DNA from 3 places in the Erwinia sp. LJJL01 genome. Region 1 is predicted to be linked to each of the others. Evidence: predicted binding sites of a transcription regulator. Region 1 holds the regulator's gene; each other region holds the start of a gene.
What was found. Region 1 encodes CRP, which controls carbon source genes, mostly activating them, when cyclic AMP is high. Its sites were predicted from a motif close to ATGTGANNNNNNTCACAT; they were not measured.

Region 1 (4,242 bases):
TAAAACTTGCGGATAAACAGATAGCTCACCAGGGTAATCACCAGCATGATGCTCAGTATCCACGGCTCCGGCACGTGCATGCCCAGCGTCCCGGCGGCAACCGCCAGCCCGGCCAGCGTGCCGAGCGCTCGGTGCTGGATGCGCACGCGGGTGGCGCTATAGCCGTTCAGGCTGACGAACATCACGGTCATCAGGATCCAGTACGGTTTCGGCAGGTTGAAGAACAGCGCCAGCGAACTGGCAAAGGTCAGCATCACCGCGAAGCGCGCAGCGGTGCGCAGCGCGGCCGATTTCAGCGACAGATAGCTCTTCAGCGCCCGCAGCAGCGGCAGGCGGCGCTGACGGTCGGCCATCAGGTCGCGGCGGTAGAGCGGGTGCTGAGTGCGCAGTACGCGGCCAATGCGGCTGAAGTGGTAGTAGCAGAAGTTACCGACCGGGTTATCCGGGTGCTGGCGGGCGATCTTCTCCAGCGCCTGCAGCTGTTTATCCATGGTGAAACGCTCGGCGAAGCGATGGTAGAGAATATCATCGGCCAGTACCCGCAGCCGCGCAGCAATGGTCTGCGCATTCCAGCGGATCACCGCCTCGGCGTGGCTTTTCTCCACCAGTTTCTGCACCTCTTCCGGCTGATGCAGGCTGACGGCAATGTGCTCCTGTAAATCCAGCGCCACCTGAAAAGCCCGCGTCAGGCGCTGATAATGGCTGTCGCGGTTGGCAGAAAGCATATGCATCTGCTGGTAGCAGGTGTTGATCAGATCGACCGCTTTTTGCTGACGTGCCAGCAGGGGAGGCAGGGCGGTTTGTGGATCGGTGAGTTTGGTCAGCAGGGTATATTTTGCTTCGCAGTAGTCAGCCAGCTCGCGATACAGCAGGCTGAGCGTTTCACGCATCGGCTGCTCTTTCCACAGCCAGAACCAGAACCAGTTAAACGCGCCGTACCAGACGGTGCCGAGGATATACAGCAGCGGGGGTTCCCACATCGGCATGCGCCCGGCGAGGCTGAGGGTGAAGATGGCGGCAATCAGCGAAGCAGGCAGCAGGCGGGCGTGCAGCGGACTGATCTCCCCGGTGACGCCAAGCAGCAGCGCCATCACCAGCAGGATCGCCGGCAGCGGAACGCCTTCAGCGCCCGCAAACTGGATCAGGAAACTGCTGAAGGCAAACAGGCTGCCGCCAACGATCAGGCGTTTGAAGAAGCGTTTATGGGGGGTATCGAGACCGGCGTTGTTGCAGCAGGCGGGCACTAAAGAGAACAGCAGGCCGCGTTGCAGGTCGCCCAGCAGCCAGCCAATCGCCACCGGCAGACACAGCACCAGCGTCTGTCTCAGGGCATAGTTTACTTCGGGGTGATAGATGATTCTCCGCCACATGCGCTGCACCAAATAAAAAAGGCGCGACAGGGATGTCGCGCCGTGAGTTCAGCGCCGGTTAGCGTGTGCCGTAAACGACGATAGTCTTACCGTGTGCAGAGATCAGGTTTTGATCTTCCAGCATTTTCAGAATACGGCCGACGGTTTCACGAGAGCAGCCGACAATCTGGCCAATCTCCTGGCGGGTAATCTTAATCTGCATGCCATCCGGGTGGGTCATGGCATCCGGCTGTTTCGCCAGGTTCAGCAGCGTCTGCGCAATGCGGCCCGTCACGTCGAGGAAAGCTAAGTTGCCCACTTTCTCAGACGTCACCTGCAGGCGACGCGCCATCTGTGATGAGAGGCGCATCAGGATGTCAGGATTCACCTGAATCAGCTGACGGAATTTTTTATAAGATATTTCAGCCACTTCACAGGCGCTCTTCGCACGTACCCACGCGCTACGCTCCTGACCCTCTTCAAAGAGGCCCAGTTCACCGATGAAATCACCCTGATTGAGGTAAGAGAGGATCATCTCTTTGCCTTCTTCATCCTTGATCAGCACCGCTACCGCGCCTTTGACGATGTAGTAGAGGGTTTCCGCTTTTTCACCTTGATGGATCAGCGTGCTTTTGGATGGATATTTGTGAATATGGCAATGTGACAGGAACCATTCGAGAGTCGGGTCTGTTTGCGGTTTGCCGAGAACCATTCGCTATTATCCTCTGTTGTAATCGAGCCTAATGTCACCCGTCATTTTGCAATGCTTAGGGTGCACAGGGGGGTATTCCCTGTCAGGCGTAGAAATATTCAAGCGTTCCCATAGGAAAATTTTTCCGGGCCTCTGATCAGAGCTTGGCTCGTTTTGTCGTCCCGTATTTCTCGTGCATCGAAGTGCCGACGAAATATTACAGCTTTGTTTGTAGCACAGCTTGCACGCACTGTCTTCTGTTGTCTCGCTTCAGCATAGTGGGAAAAAGTCCTGAAAGGGGACCTGGCTGCGCAACAGCATGCGGCAATATACCAATAAATTATTGATATTAATCATAAAGAAAAGATTAATTTTCAGAATTTATGCCGGTGTGTGCGTAAAAAAAATGTTATCAGCATGTTAAGTGCAACGATGGATGAATTGCTATGGTTCAATTTATAACCGATTGTGGAATTCAAATCTAACAGATTGATTCTTCAGATTTATTACAGGATCGCGTTATGAAAGTGACTTCGCATGCATTAATGCTCTGCCTGCTGTTTATGGGCTATGTCCTTGTCTATCTGGATAAAACGGTGATGGGCTTTGTGCTATTACCCCTTCGCCAGGAGTTCCATCTCGCGCCGCAGCAGGTGGGATATATCGGTGGCATCTTCTTCCTCGCTTATGCGCTGTTTCAGTTTCCCGCCGGCTGGTTAAACGATCGCATAGGCTACCGGCGCATGCTGGTGCTCTCGCTGTCGTTGCTTGGGCTGTGTGCGCTGCTGTTTGGCTGGCTCGGTGTCACCTTTGCTCTGCTGCTGAGCTTTCGTTTTATGGCGGGGATCGGCCACTCGGGTTATCCAAGCGCCAGCGCGAAAGCCGTAAGTGCCAATTTTGCGCTGCATCACCGCACCTTCGCCCAGTCGCTGCTGCTCTCCTCCTCCGGGCTGGCGATGGCCATCGGGCCGCTGCTGGCGGTATGGGCGCTGGATAAAATGAACTGGCATCACGCCTATATGATCCTGGCCGTGCTGGTGCTGATGGTAGCCGCGAGCATGGTGCTGCTGTTGCCGCGCTCGCCGCGGGTGATCCTCATTCCAGCTGGCGAAGTCGGCCTGCACAGTGCGCTACGCCAGCCGCTTTTATGGCAGCTGTTCTGCACTAACTTTCTGCTGAATGTGCCGGTTTACGGCCTGGTGAGCTGGCTGCCCAGCTTTCTCACTCATCGCGGACTGCCGCTCTCCGCCGTCGGGCAGATGATGAGCATTTCCGGGGTTGGTAGCGCACTGACATCGGTGGCTGGCGGCTGGCTGGTGGGGCGTTATCTGGCCGGGCGTGAACCCTGGGTAATCTGCCTGGCGTCGCTGATTGCGGCGGCGGGGATGCTGATGATTTACCTCTCCTCCAGCGTGCTGATGAGCACAATCGGCCTCTGTATTACCAATGCGGCCCTTATCGGCACCTTTATCACCACCTTTACGCTGCCGATGAAGCGTTTTCCGCTCGCGGTGACCGGCTCGATTATCGGTTTACTGAATGCCGGAGGAGTACTGGGCGGCTTCGTCGGGCCGATTGTGATGGGCTATTTAGTGGCCGCTGGCCATGGCACTTACCTTGGTGCCTTTCTGTTTCTGATGATAGCGATACTGCTGGCGGGACTGGCTCTTCTGCCGGGCAGCCGGCGTGCTTACCTCTCTTCCTTAAACCCGGAGTTATCATGAACACTGAAACGTTAAGCAAGGAAATCACCGACAAAGTGCTGGTGTGGCGGCGTCATATTCATGCCAATGCCGAACTCTCATTCCATGAGCATGGCACCGCAGATTATGTCGCTGCTGAACTGGCGAAGTTTGGCCCGTTAAAAATTAAACGGCCAACGCCAACCAGCGTGGTGGCGGAACTGCCGGGCGCGCGCAGCGGCCCATGCGTCGCGCTGCGTGCCGATATGGATGCGCTGCCGATCACCGAACTCAACAATGAACCCTTTACCTCGCAAAACAACGGGGTGATGCACGCCTGCGGGCACGATGCGCATACCGCCATGCTGCTCGGTGCGGCCTGGGTGCTATGCCATCAGCAGGCGCAGCTAAGCGGCACCGTGCGCTTTATCTTCCAACACGCGGAAGAAGTGCCGCCGGGTGGCGCGCAGGAGCTGATCAAACACGGCGTGCTCAACGGCGTTGAGAAGATCTTCGGGCT
Region 2 (4,242 bases), 780 kb from region 1:
CTTCTCACGCGTGTTCCGCCGCCAGTTCTCACAGACGCCAACCGCTTATCGCCACGCTATGCGCCGCCAGTCTTTACAGCGCAGCAGCTGGAACGTCGACTGCAGCGACTACTCAAGCAGCGGGCTGCGCAACTGAATCAGCGCGACGCCACTGCGATTGACGGTGGCAGCCCCTGCGCCTCCTGCCCCCAGTACGAGGGCGACAGGTACCAGCCACCGCCCATCTCCTTGATGTGATACATCGCCGCATCGGCCTGCGCCAGCAGCGACTCGGCCGAACGGTGATTTTTAGCCAGCGCCACGCCGATGCTTAGCGCCTGCCTTACCCGCGTACCTTCCGGCAGAGGGATCGGCAGCGCCATCGCATCAAGGATGTTGCGCGCCACCTGAGCCACCTGCTCCTCGCGCTCTACCGTTGGCAGCAGCACGGCAAACTCATCGCCGCCGAGACGCGCCACCAAATTATACGCGGGTAAACTGGCGCGCAGCCGCTGCGCGGTGACGGTCAGCACGTAGTCCCCCGCCGCGTGGCCGAAACGATCGTTGACCTGCTTGAAGCGGTCGCCGTCAATAAACAGCACGCCAACCTGCTTGCGCGCCAGCGCATCCTGCATCAGCGTCGCCAGCTGCTGCTCAAACGCCTTGCGGTTGGGCAGGCCGGTCAGGGAATCGTGCAGCGCCTGGTGGGCCAGCGTGTCATTTTCACGCTTCAGATGGCGCTGCCAGTTATCCAGCTCGTCGAGCAGGCTGTTAAAGTCGCCGCTTAGCTTGTTCAGCTCTGCAATCGACGATGACGGCACGCGCAGGGAAAATGCCCGTCGGCGGCGCACATCGTGGGCAACGGAGGCGATATTTTGCAGGCCCAGGAGGATCCCCGCATGCATGCGGTTCGACAGCGCACACGCCACCAGCGCGGTGACAAACAGGCTGCCGCTTAGCCACAGCAGTGCCTGCCACAGATAGTGCAGCACGCGAGTCGCATCGCCGCTGATCCACACCCGGCCAATTTCCTGCCGATGCAGCATCACCGGCGCGCTTACCGGTTGCGGAAACAGCCAGCGCGACACGGCAGCGCTCAGCCCGCTGTGCTCTGCCTTGCCCGGCTGCTGCCAGCTGGCGAGCAGCTGCAGGTTCGCGTTATAAATGCGCCCGGAGGCAAATTCTGCCTGGTTACCGATCTCGCGCAGGATCTCCTTTGCCGCTGCTGCATCATTCTGCGCTACCGCCATTTGCGCGCTGTAGCTGACGCTGGTTGCGACCAGCTGAATATTATTCTCGGCGTAGCTGCGCAGTGCGAACATCGACAGCGCCGACAGCGATGCACCGCTGAACAGCAGCGATACCACGATAATGATCAGGTGAATGCGCTGAAAAGACTCGCGCATGGTCGGCAGTTCGCGCGCGGCCACGGTTTTATTTCGCTGGTGTAAAAGGCTGGATAGCCAGGAGTTACCATTAAATGACACGCAGGCTCCTTATTATCTTCTGCCCCTGATTAATTATTTTTGCTTGGATTTCGGCAAGCGGAAACCCTCCAGAATAGATTTCTGGAAATTAAGATTAGGAGCAGCATTAATAAAAATCCTACAGGTCATCGCCAGGCTGCACAACTTTAAACAGCGTGAGATTCATCTTAAACCATCAAGTTTGACTTAGCGGTAAGTCAAATCACTGAGAGCTAACTAACGTTTTTCGCCAGAGGTTACGGTCACTTTTGATACTAAAAAAACGACCATACCAAGTATAAATATTGTTCAACTTTTAAAATCGAGTGATATAATGTGACCGCCGTCACACTTTAATGACCTGCGCGTCAAGGCGAAACGGAGCCTACCTGGCAGCTCCCGTCCGCTCATGGTGATGATGCATCCGTTTGTCAGGACCGATCACCGTGGAGTTTAGATAAGATGGCTACGATTACCACCAGCGTACTACTCATGAGATGGGAACTGCTGAGTGCAGTGATGATGTTTATTGCCAGCACCTTTAACGTGCAGTGCCGAAAAGCCAGTCGCAATGCGATGGCTTTCATGTTTACTGGTATCGGTATCGGTATGTCATGCTGGTTTGTCACCGGGCTGCTGGGTATTACGCTGAGTATGGAAAATCTGCACAACTTCTGGCATATCACCAAAGATGTGTTTGTCGAAGTGATGAGCCGTACACCCGCTGACTGGCCAATGCCGTAAGCGACACCTGCATGGCGAGCTGACCCGGCTCGCCGTACAGGGTATTATTTGCCACTCTTTAAATCTTTTTTAGCACCGCCGGTAACGGCACATCTTCGGGCTCTTTGCTTCCCGGCAACGCTTCTGATTTACGGTCCTGCAGCCACATATCTCCCATCAGCTGATTCAGTCCGTTATCCAGACCGGTCACCAACCCCGCGCCTGGGGTAAACGTCAGTTCGCCAAAGTAGATATGCCCTTCATGGATGTACCAGTCCACGCGCACATAGTCAAAATCTGCCGCCAGCTGTTTGCTGAGGGTTAGCGCACGTTCCAGCGTCTCCATATCGCCGCTGATATCAAAACCGGTATCGCGGATTTTATAGAAGCAGTTCTTCAGGTTGTTAACGTAGAAGTTCATCGACAGCGCCGAACAGCCTGCGCGGTTGTAGATCACCTGCAGCACATACTCAAAGTTGCCGTCTTTCTTGTTGAACATATGGAACTTGTAGTCAACGGCGGCAAACTTGCCATCCCCGACGTATTGCTCAACCAGAATGCGCGGCTTGATATAGCGATAGTGGATCTCACGCGCATGGTGCGAGAAGTCCTGATGCAGCCACTCATCACATCGTTTAATCAGCAGCTGCTTCTGAATGCAGTCGGGCTCTTCCAGCACGATTTCGACCATCCCTGAGCCATGGTTCGGCTTGATCACGGTATTTTTCAGACTGCCCAGGCTGAGCAGTGAAATCGGATCGTCAGTCTCATGAATCAACGGAATCAGATACTCTTCGCCAATAACGCGGGCAATATAATCTCTTACCAGCAATTTATCTGAAAGATTGGCATAGCGTACATGATCGCCGGTCACATATTTACGATACAGAACTTTCTCATTGAATAACTTAGGTTCCCGGATGTTAGGTATACTTCTGAATTTCTGAAAGTAATAAACTTTATCCTGGTAAGACCAAGGCATCTTTTTGAGCAGGTAAACAAAACCTTTTCTCAATTCTGCTTTGAGCTTCAACATGATTTACCTCATCTGTAGGTTTTGTAGTTGAGTGAGGAAAGCTGTATTTTAAGAATGACGCCATTCTTAAAGAAATAATTCATTATCGTCAGGGATAAAAGCTCAGTAACAAACACGCTCCAGGCTGCGCCTGTTAATCCCCAGGAGTGGATAAAGAAGTAAGACGTTGCCAGACCAATCACCACCAGTAAAATGACTTTCACCAGTAAGTAGTTGAAACCGCCCTCTTTAACCATGTAGCGATACGCTACTGTTCCCATTGCCGAAAAGCAGGTTGCTAACGACAACAACGTAATGAGGTTTCCCGATTGTGTGTAGTCTTGCCCATAAAGGCTGTTGATGATCCTGTCACCAAACAGCGTGACAAGGGAGAGCATCAAAAATGAAACTGCCATTACATATCCGTACAGTCGTGAAGCCAGTTTTACTGCCACATCACCGCGTTCCCGGAAAATCTCAGAAAAGCACGATGTAATGATTGCGACCGGAATAAAAATCCATGAAGCAGAAATGGTGTTTGCTGCGGTGAACAACCCCAGCTCATGCGCTGAGCCAACCCCAACCAGAAAGAACTGTGCCGTCTTTACCTGGATAGAGATAAACACGCTGGAAATCGCCAGTGGCAAACCCGCATGCAGTAAATAACGTAAATAATTCCTGCGCTTGCGCCGCGGCGGTGGGCTGATGCTGTTGGTCTGATAAAAGCGGCTGCGCTTGATCAGATACGGTACCAGCGTAACCGCAACAATCGACAGTGACAGCAGCAACGGGCTGAGTTTGAACCAGGCAACGCCAAAGCTGATGGCGAAACTGAGTATCATCCCCGTGGCATTGGCCACCGTGTTCATTCGCGATTCAAGGCGCGCATTGTTGTATACGCTAAAAATATCCTGAGTAACGAACATGGCCGAAATAAATGAAGCCACGGCAAAAACAATAAAATTTTCACGCATGGTCAACCAGACATACAGCAATACCGGTAACGACAGCACCAGTAATAATGTCAGGCGCAGTGATTTCGCCACGGCCATCAACCGC
Region 3 (4,242 bases), 1.1 Mb from region 1:
ACGCTCATCGGCAAACATTTTCAGATTAGCCAGGGTCTGGGCGGCGAAGGCTTCATGCATATCGATCAGGCTGAGGTCGGCAAGGGTAATTCCGGCACGATCCAGCGCCAGCGGTGAAGCATAAGATGGCCCTAACAGCATATCTTCGCGCACGCCAATCGCCGTGAAGGCATAGCTGCGCAGATAGCCGAGCGGGGTTATGCCCAGCTCGCGCGCGCGCGATTCCGTCATCAGGATCACCGCCGCCGCACCGTCGGTCAGCGGCGTACTGTTGGCGGCCGTCACCGTGCCATGCTGGCGGTCAAAGGCCGGGCGCAGGCGCGCATAATCTTCCGGCTTTGAGTCGCTGCGCACGTTGTTGTCCTGCTCCAGCGGCTGCTTCCACGGTGGCGCAAACGCCGTCATCACTTCTGCGTTCAGCAGCCCCTGCTGCCAGGCGCGCGCGGCGTGCTGATGAGAACGGTGCGCCAGCGCATCCTGCTGTTCACGCGTGATGCCGTGGCTTTTCGCCATCTGTTCGGCAGTATCGCCCATGCGCAGCCCGGTTGAATACTCCGCAACCGCAGGCGGCACCGGCATTAAATCACGCGGGCGCAGGCGGGAAAGCAGCCTGAGCTTTTGCCCGACGCTGCGTGCTTTACTGAGGTCGAGCAGCGTGCGCGCCAGGGTTTTACTGACGCCAATCGGCAACACGGAAGTGGAGTCAGCCCCGCCGGCGATGCCTGCCCGAATCGTCCCCGCCAGCAGGCTTTCCGCCACGTTGGCTACCGCCTGAAAGCTGGTGGCGCAGGCGCGGCTGACGCTGTAAGCATCCGTGCTGACGTTGAGTCCGCTGGCCAGCACGATTTCACGGGCAATATTCGGCGCTTCCGGCATCTGCACCACCTGGCCGAAGACCAGCTGCTCAATGATGTCAGCCGGCAGCTCGCTGCGCGCCATCAGTTCACTCACCACCATACGGCCAAGCTCCAGCGCAGGAATACCGTGGAAAGCCGTTGCCTGGCGGGCAAAGGGGGTACGTAAACCGTGGGTAATGGCGATACGATCGCCCTGACGGGTCAGCAAAGGTAATGCTTTGCTCATTATTCTCACCTGTGTCGTGTCGATAGAGGCATCATTGCCAAAGAGGTCGGACCTGATAAGTGTAATCAGAATTGATGCAGGCGCTACGACGGGAAGAGAAAAATGCGAGTGGAAACACGAATCTGGCGAAGGAGAGCTCCTCCGCCACGGGGATTAACGCAGAGCGAGCTGGAAGATCATCGTTTCAGCCTGGCAGCTGAAGGTAAAATCACAGTCCAGCTGTACGCCCTGTGGCGTTTCGCTGATGCGACTGTCAATAGTGCAGGGTTCAGATTCCACCGCCCGCGCTTTTTCACTTAGCGATTGCAGCATCGCCTGGGCTTCAGCATGGGTGCTAAATAGCTGGCTGAATGTGGCAGTACAGTCGGTATTATCCATTATCGTGCCCACATCCACACAGCAACAGGCCGCCGTTTCACTGGCACTACAGCGGTTAATGGCATCGCTCATACATCCTCCGGCATGCCACCCAGATACGGCGGCAGATTATTTAGACTGGCGTCAGTCTACGCTTGCCCGGTTTTCAGCTCCAGCCATCGGGCAAAAACAGCGTGTTAAGTGACGAAAATCACACTATTATTTGATCCAAAACAAGTCAGACTAAGACCAGTAAATATCAAGTGTAAGTTTTTTGTTAGCCAGATCTCTTTTCCAGCATCATTTCCGCAATATTTAAAAAACATTATTGCAACACATATACAGGTCAGACCTATACTTGCGCCACTGGTCTGATTTGTTGGTTGTCTGTCAGTCCCTAGAATTCGCGATCCCTTGTTACGCTAAGTAACAGAGTTTAATAAAAATCCGATAATGAGGTTGTGGTCATGAACCATAAAAACCTGTTTGCTAAGTCTGCACTCGCAGCAGCAGTGGCGCTTGTTTCTTCGAATGTCGTAGCAGCCGGCTTTCAGCTAAACGAATTTTCTACGATTGGCCTCGGTCGTGCCTATTCTGGTGAAGGCGCGATGGGTGATACCGCCGCGTCCGCCAGTCGTAACCCGGCAACCATGGCACTGATGGACCGCCCGATGTTTTCCATCGGCGGGGTATTTATCGACCCGGACGTGAATATTAGCGGTGAATCCGGTTCCGGCAACAGCCTGAACGCCGATAATATTGCACCAACGCAGTGGGTTCCTAATATTCACTACGTTCAGCCAATAAACGACCAGTGGTGGGTTGGCGCCAGCGCCACCTCTAATTACGGTCTGGCAACAGAATTTAATGATGGTTATGCCGGCGGTCCGTTTGCGGGTAAAACCGATTTAATGACCATGAACCTGAATTTAAGCACCGCCTATCGTCTTAATCAGCACTTCAGCTTTGGCGTAGGTTTTGATGCTGTCTACGCCCGTGCCAAAATCGAACGTAATATCGGTGAGCTTGGTGCCCTACTGCCTGCCGCAGGATTACCTGCTGCACCGGCCGACACGCAGATTGCCCATCTTAAAGGTGACGAATGGGGTTACGGCTGGAACGCCGGTATCCTGTATGAAGTAGATGACAACAACCGCTTCGGCCTGACCTACCGTTCTGAAGTTAAAATCGACTTCGACGGCGATTATCGCAGCGATATCCCGGTAGCTTATAACCCGATTGGCGGTCAGTTCGGCCTGCCAACCGGCACCAGCGGCCAGACAATTCCGGGGTCGCTGTCGCTGCATCTGCCAGAGATGTGGGAAGTTTCCGGCTATCACAAAGTCGCGCCTCAGTGGGCGGTGCACTACAGCCTGGCCTACACCAGCTGGAGCCAGTTCCAGGAACTGCGCGCCACCGACAGCAACGGCAATGATCTGTTCCTGAAGGATGAGAGCTACCATGATGCCTACCGCATCGCGCTGGGTACCAGCTACTTCTACGATAAAAACTGGACCTTCCGTACCGGTATCGCCTTTGATGACAGCCCGGTCCCTTCTGACAAACGCTCTATCTCGATTCCCGATCAGGATCGCCTGTGGCTGAGCGCCGGCGCGTCCTACGCGTTTAACGATAATGCTTCAGTCGATGTCGGCGTCTCCTACATGCACGGCCAGAGCGTAACGATTAAAGAGGGTACCGACCCGGTTGCCACCGCGCGAAATGGCGGCGTAGCAACCCCTTATACCTTTAATTCTGAAGGTAAAGCGTGGCTGTACGGCGCGAGCTTTAACTACAAGTTCTGATTGCCCGGCAGGCTCTAAGTACAAAAAACCCCACATCAGTGGGGTTTTTTATTGCCTGAAGCTAATCGGGTATTTACTGGGAGTCGATAGAATTCAGATCGCCCTCAATCGCCGACGCGTTCGGGTTTTCCTGCGGGATCAGCTTGCCGTCGCTGGCAAGGAAATCATGATGCTGGAAATAGGCCGCACGCACGAAGGCGTAAGGATCTTTCGAGTTTTTCAGCATAGCGTCGGAATCCAGCAGCTGGGCACGGGTTTCAATCCCTTCCAGCGTCCATTTACCAATCGACATCCACCAGGTCAGCCAGCTGAGCGGTGGGTACACATCGTCGACCAGCCCGCCAATATCTTCACGCGGCGTAAAGCCACCGTAGCCCGGCAGCTCCACATAGGTTCCGTAACCCACACCGTAATGGCCGAGCGTGCTGCCGAAGGCGCGCGTCTCTTCTTTTGCCAGTTTCGGGTTAGCCATGGAGGCAACATCGATAAAGCCGCCCATGCCCAGCAGGGTGTTCAGGAAGAAGCGGTTAAAATGCACCATCGCCTTGTACGGATTCCCTTCCACGAAGTAGTTCACCATGGTGGCAGGCTCATCGAGGTTGCTGAGGAAGTTCCCCAGACCGGTGCGCGCAGGCACCGGCACATAATCACGCCAGGCCACCGCGACGGGACGCACGACATAAGGATCCAACACGTTGTAGTTAAAGTTGAACATTGAACGGTTGAAACCTTCCAGCGGATCGGAACGCCCCTGTGGTTCATCCCCCGGTTTAGAGCTAGCGCAACCCACCATCAGTACGCTCGCCAGCACTAAGCCCGTCAGGCGATAGTTCATAGTTTTCTCCCTGTACTGTTTTATAAATTATCGCCCAGCGGATGACATTTGCCGGTTAATTTCAACAGCCATCTGCTGCTGCCCGGCAAACGGGGTGACCGCACTCAGCCCAAACCAGTCGCCCGGCTGCGGATTGGCGCTGCCATCACGTGAAATACGCAC

Region 2: ACLI4M_RS11465 (YjcB family protein) is a predicted target of CRP. The motif match lies at 1,780-1,797, and genes of this name have one in related genera.
Region 3: ACLI4M_RS02640 (YfcZ/YiiS family protein) is a predicted target of CRP. The motif match lies at 1,640-1,657, and genes of this name have one in related genera.

Annotation. Positions count from the first base shown of each region.
Region 1 covers NZ_CP178576.1:1,517,648-1,521,889, reverse strand. The annotation lists gene ACLI4M_RS08005 (YccS/YhfK family putative transporter) at 1-1,370, opposite strand, end outside; gene crp (cAMP-activated global transcriptional regulator CRP) at 1,429-2,061, opposite strand; gene ACLI4M_RS07995 (MFS transporter) at 2,562-3,764, shown strand; gene ACLI4M_RS07990 (amidohydrolase) at 3,761-4,242, shown strand, end outside.
Region 2 covers NZ_CP178576.1:2,292,830-2,297,071, reverse strand. The annotation lists gene soxS (superoxide response transcriptional regulator SoxS) at 1-136, shown strand, start outside; gene ACLI4M_RS11470 (diguanylate cyclase domain-containing protein) at 138-1,466, opposite strand; gene ACLI4M_RS11465 (YjcB family protein) at 1,908-2,189, shown strand; gene ACLI4M_RS11460 (ATP-grasp fold amidoligase family protein) at 2,248-3,204, opposite strand; gene ACLI4M_RS11455 (polysaccharide biosynthesis protein) at 3,213-4,242, opposite strand, start outside.
Region 3 covers NZ_CP178576.1:407,798-412,039, forward strand. The annotation lists gene fadI (acetyl-CoA C-acyltransferase FadI) at 1-1,083, opposite strand, end outside; gene ACLI4M_RS02640 (YfcZ/YiiS family protein) at 1,237-1,533, opposite strand; gene fadL (long-chain fatty acid transporter FadL) at 1,908-3,245, shown strand; gene mlaA (phospholipid-binding lipoprotein MlaA) at 3,319-4,080, opposite strand; gene ccmI (c-type cytochrome biogenesis protein CcmI) at 4,108-4,242, opposite strand, start outside.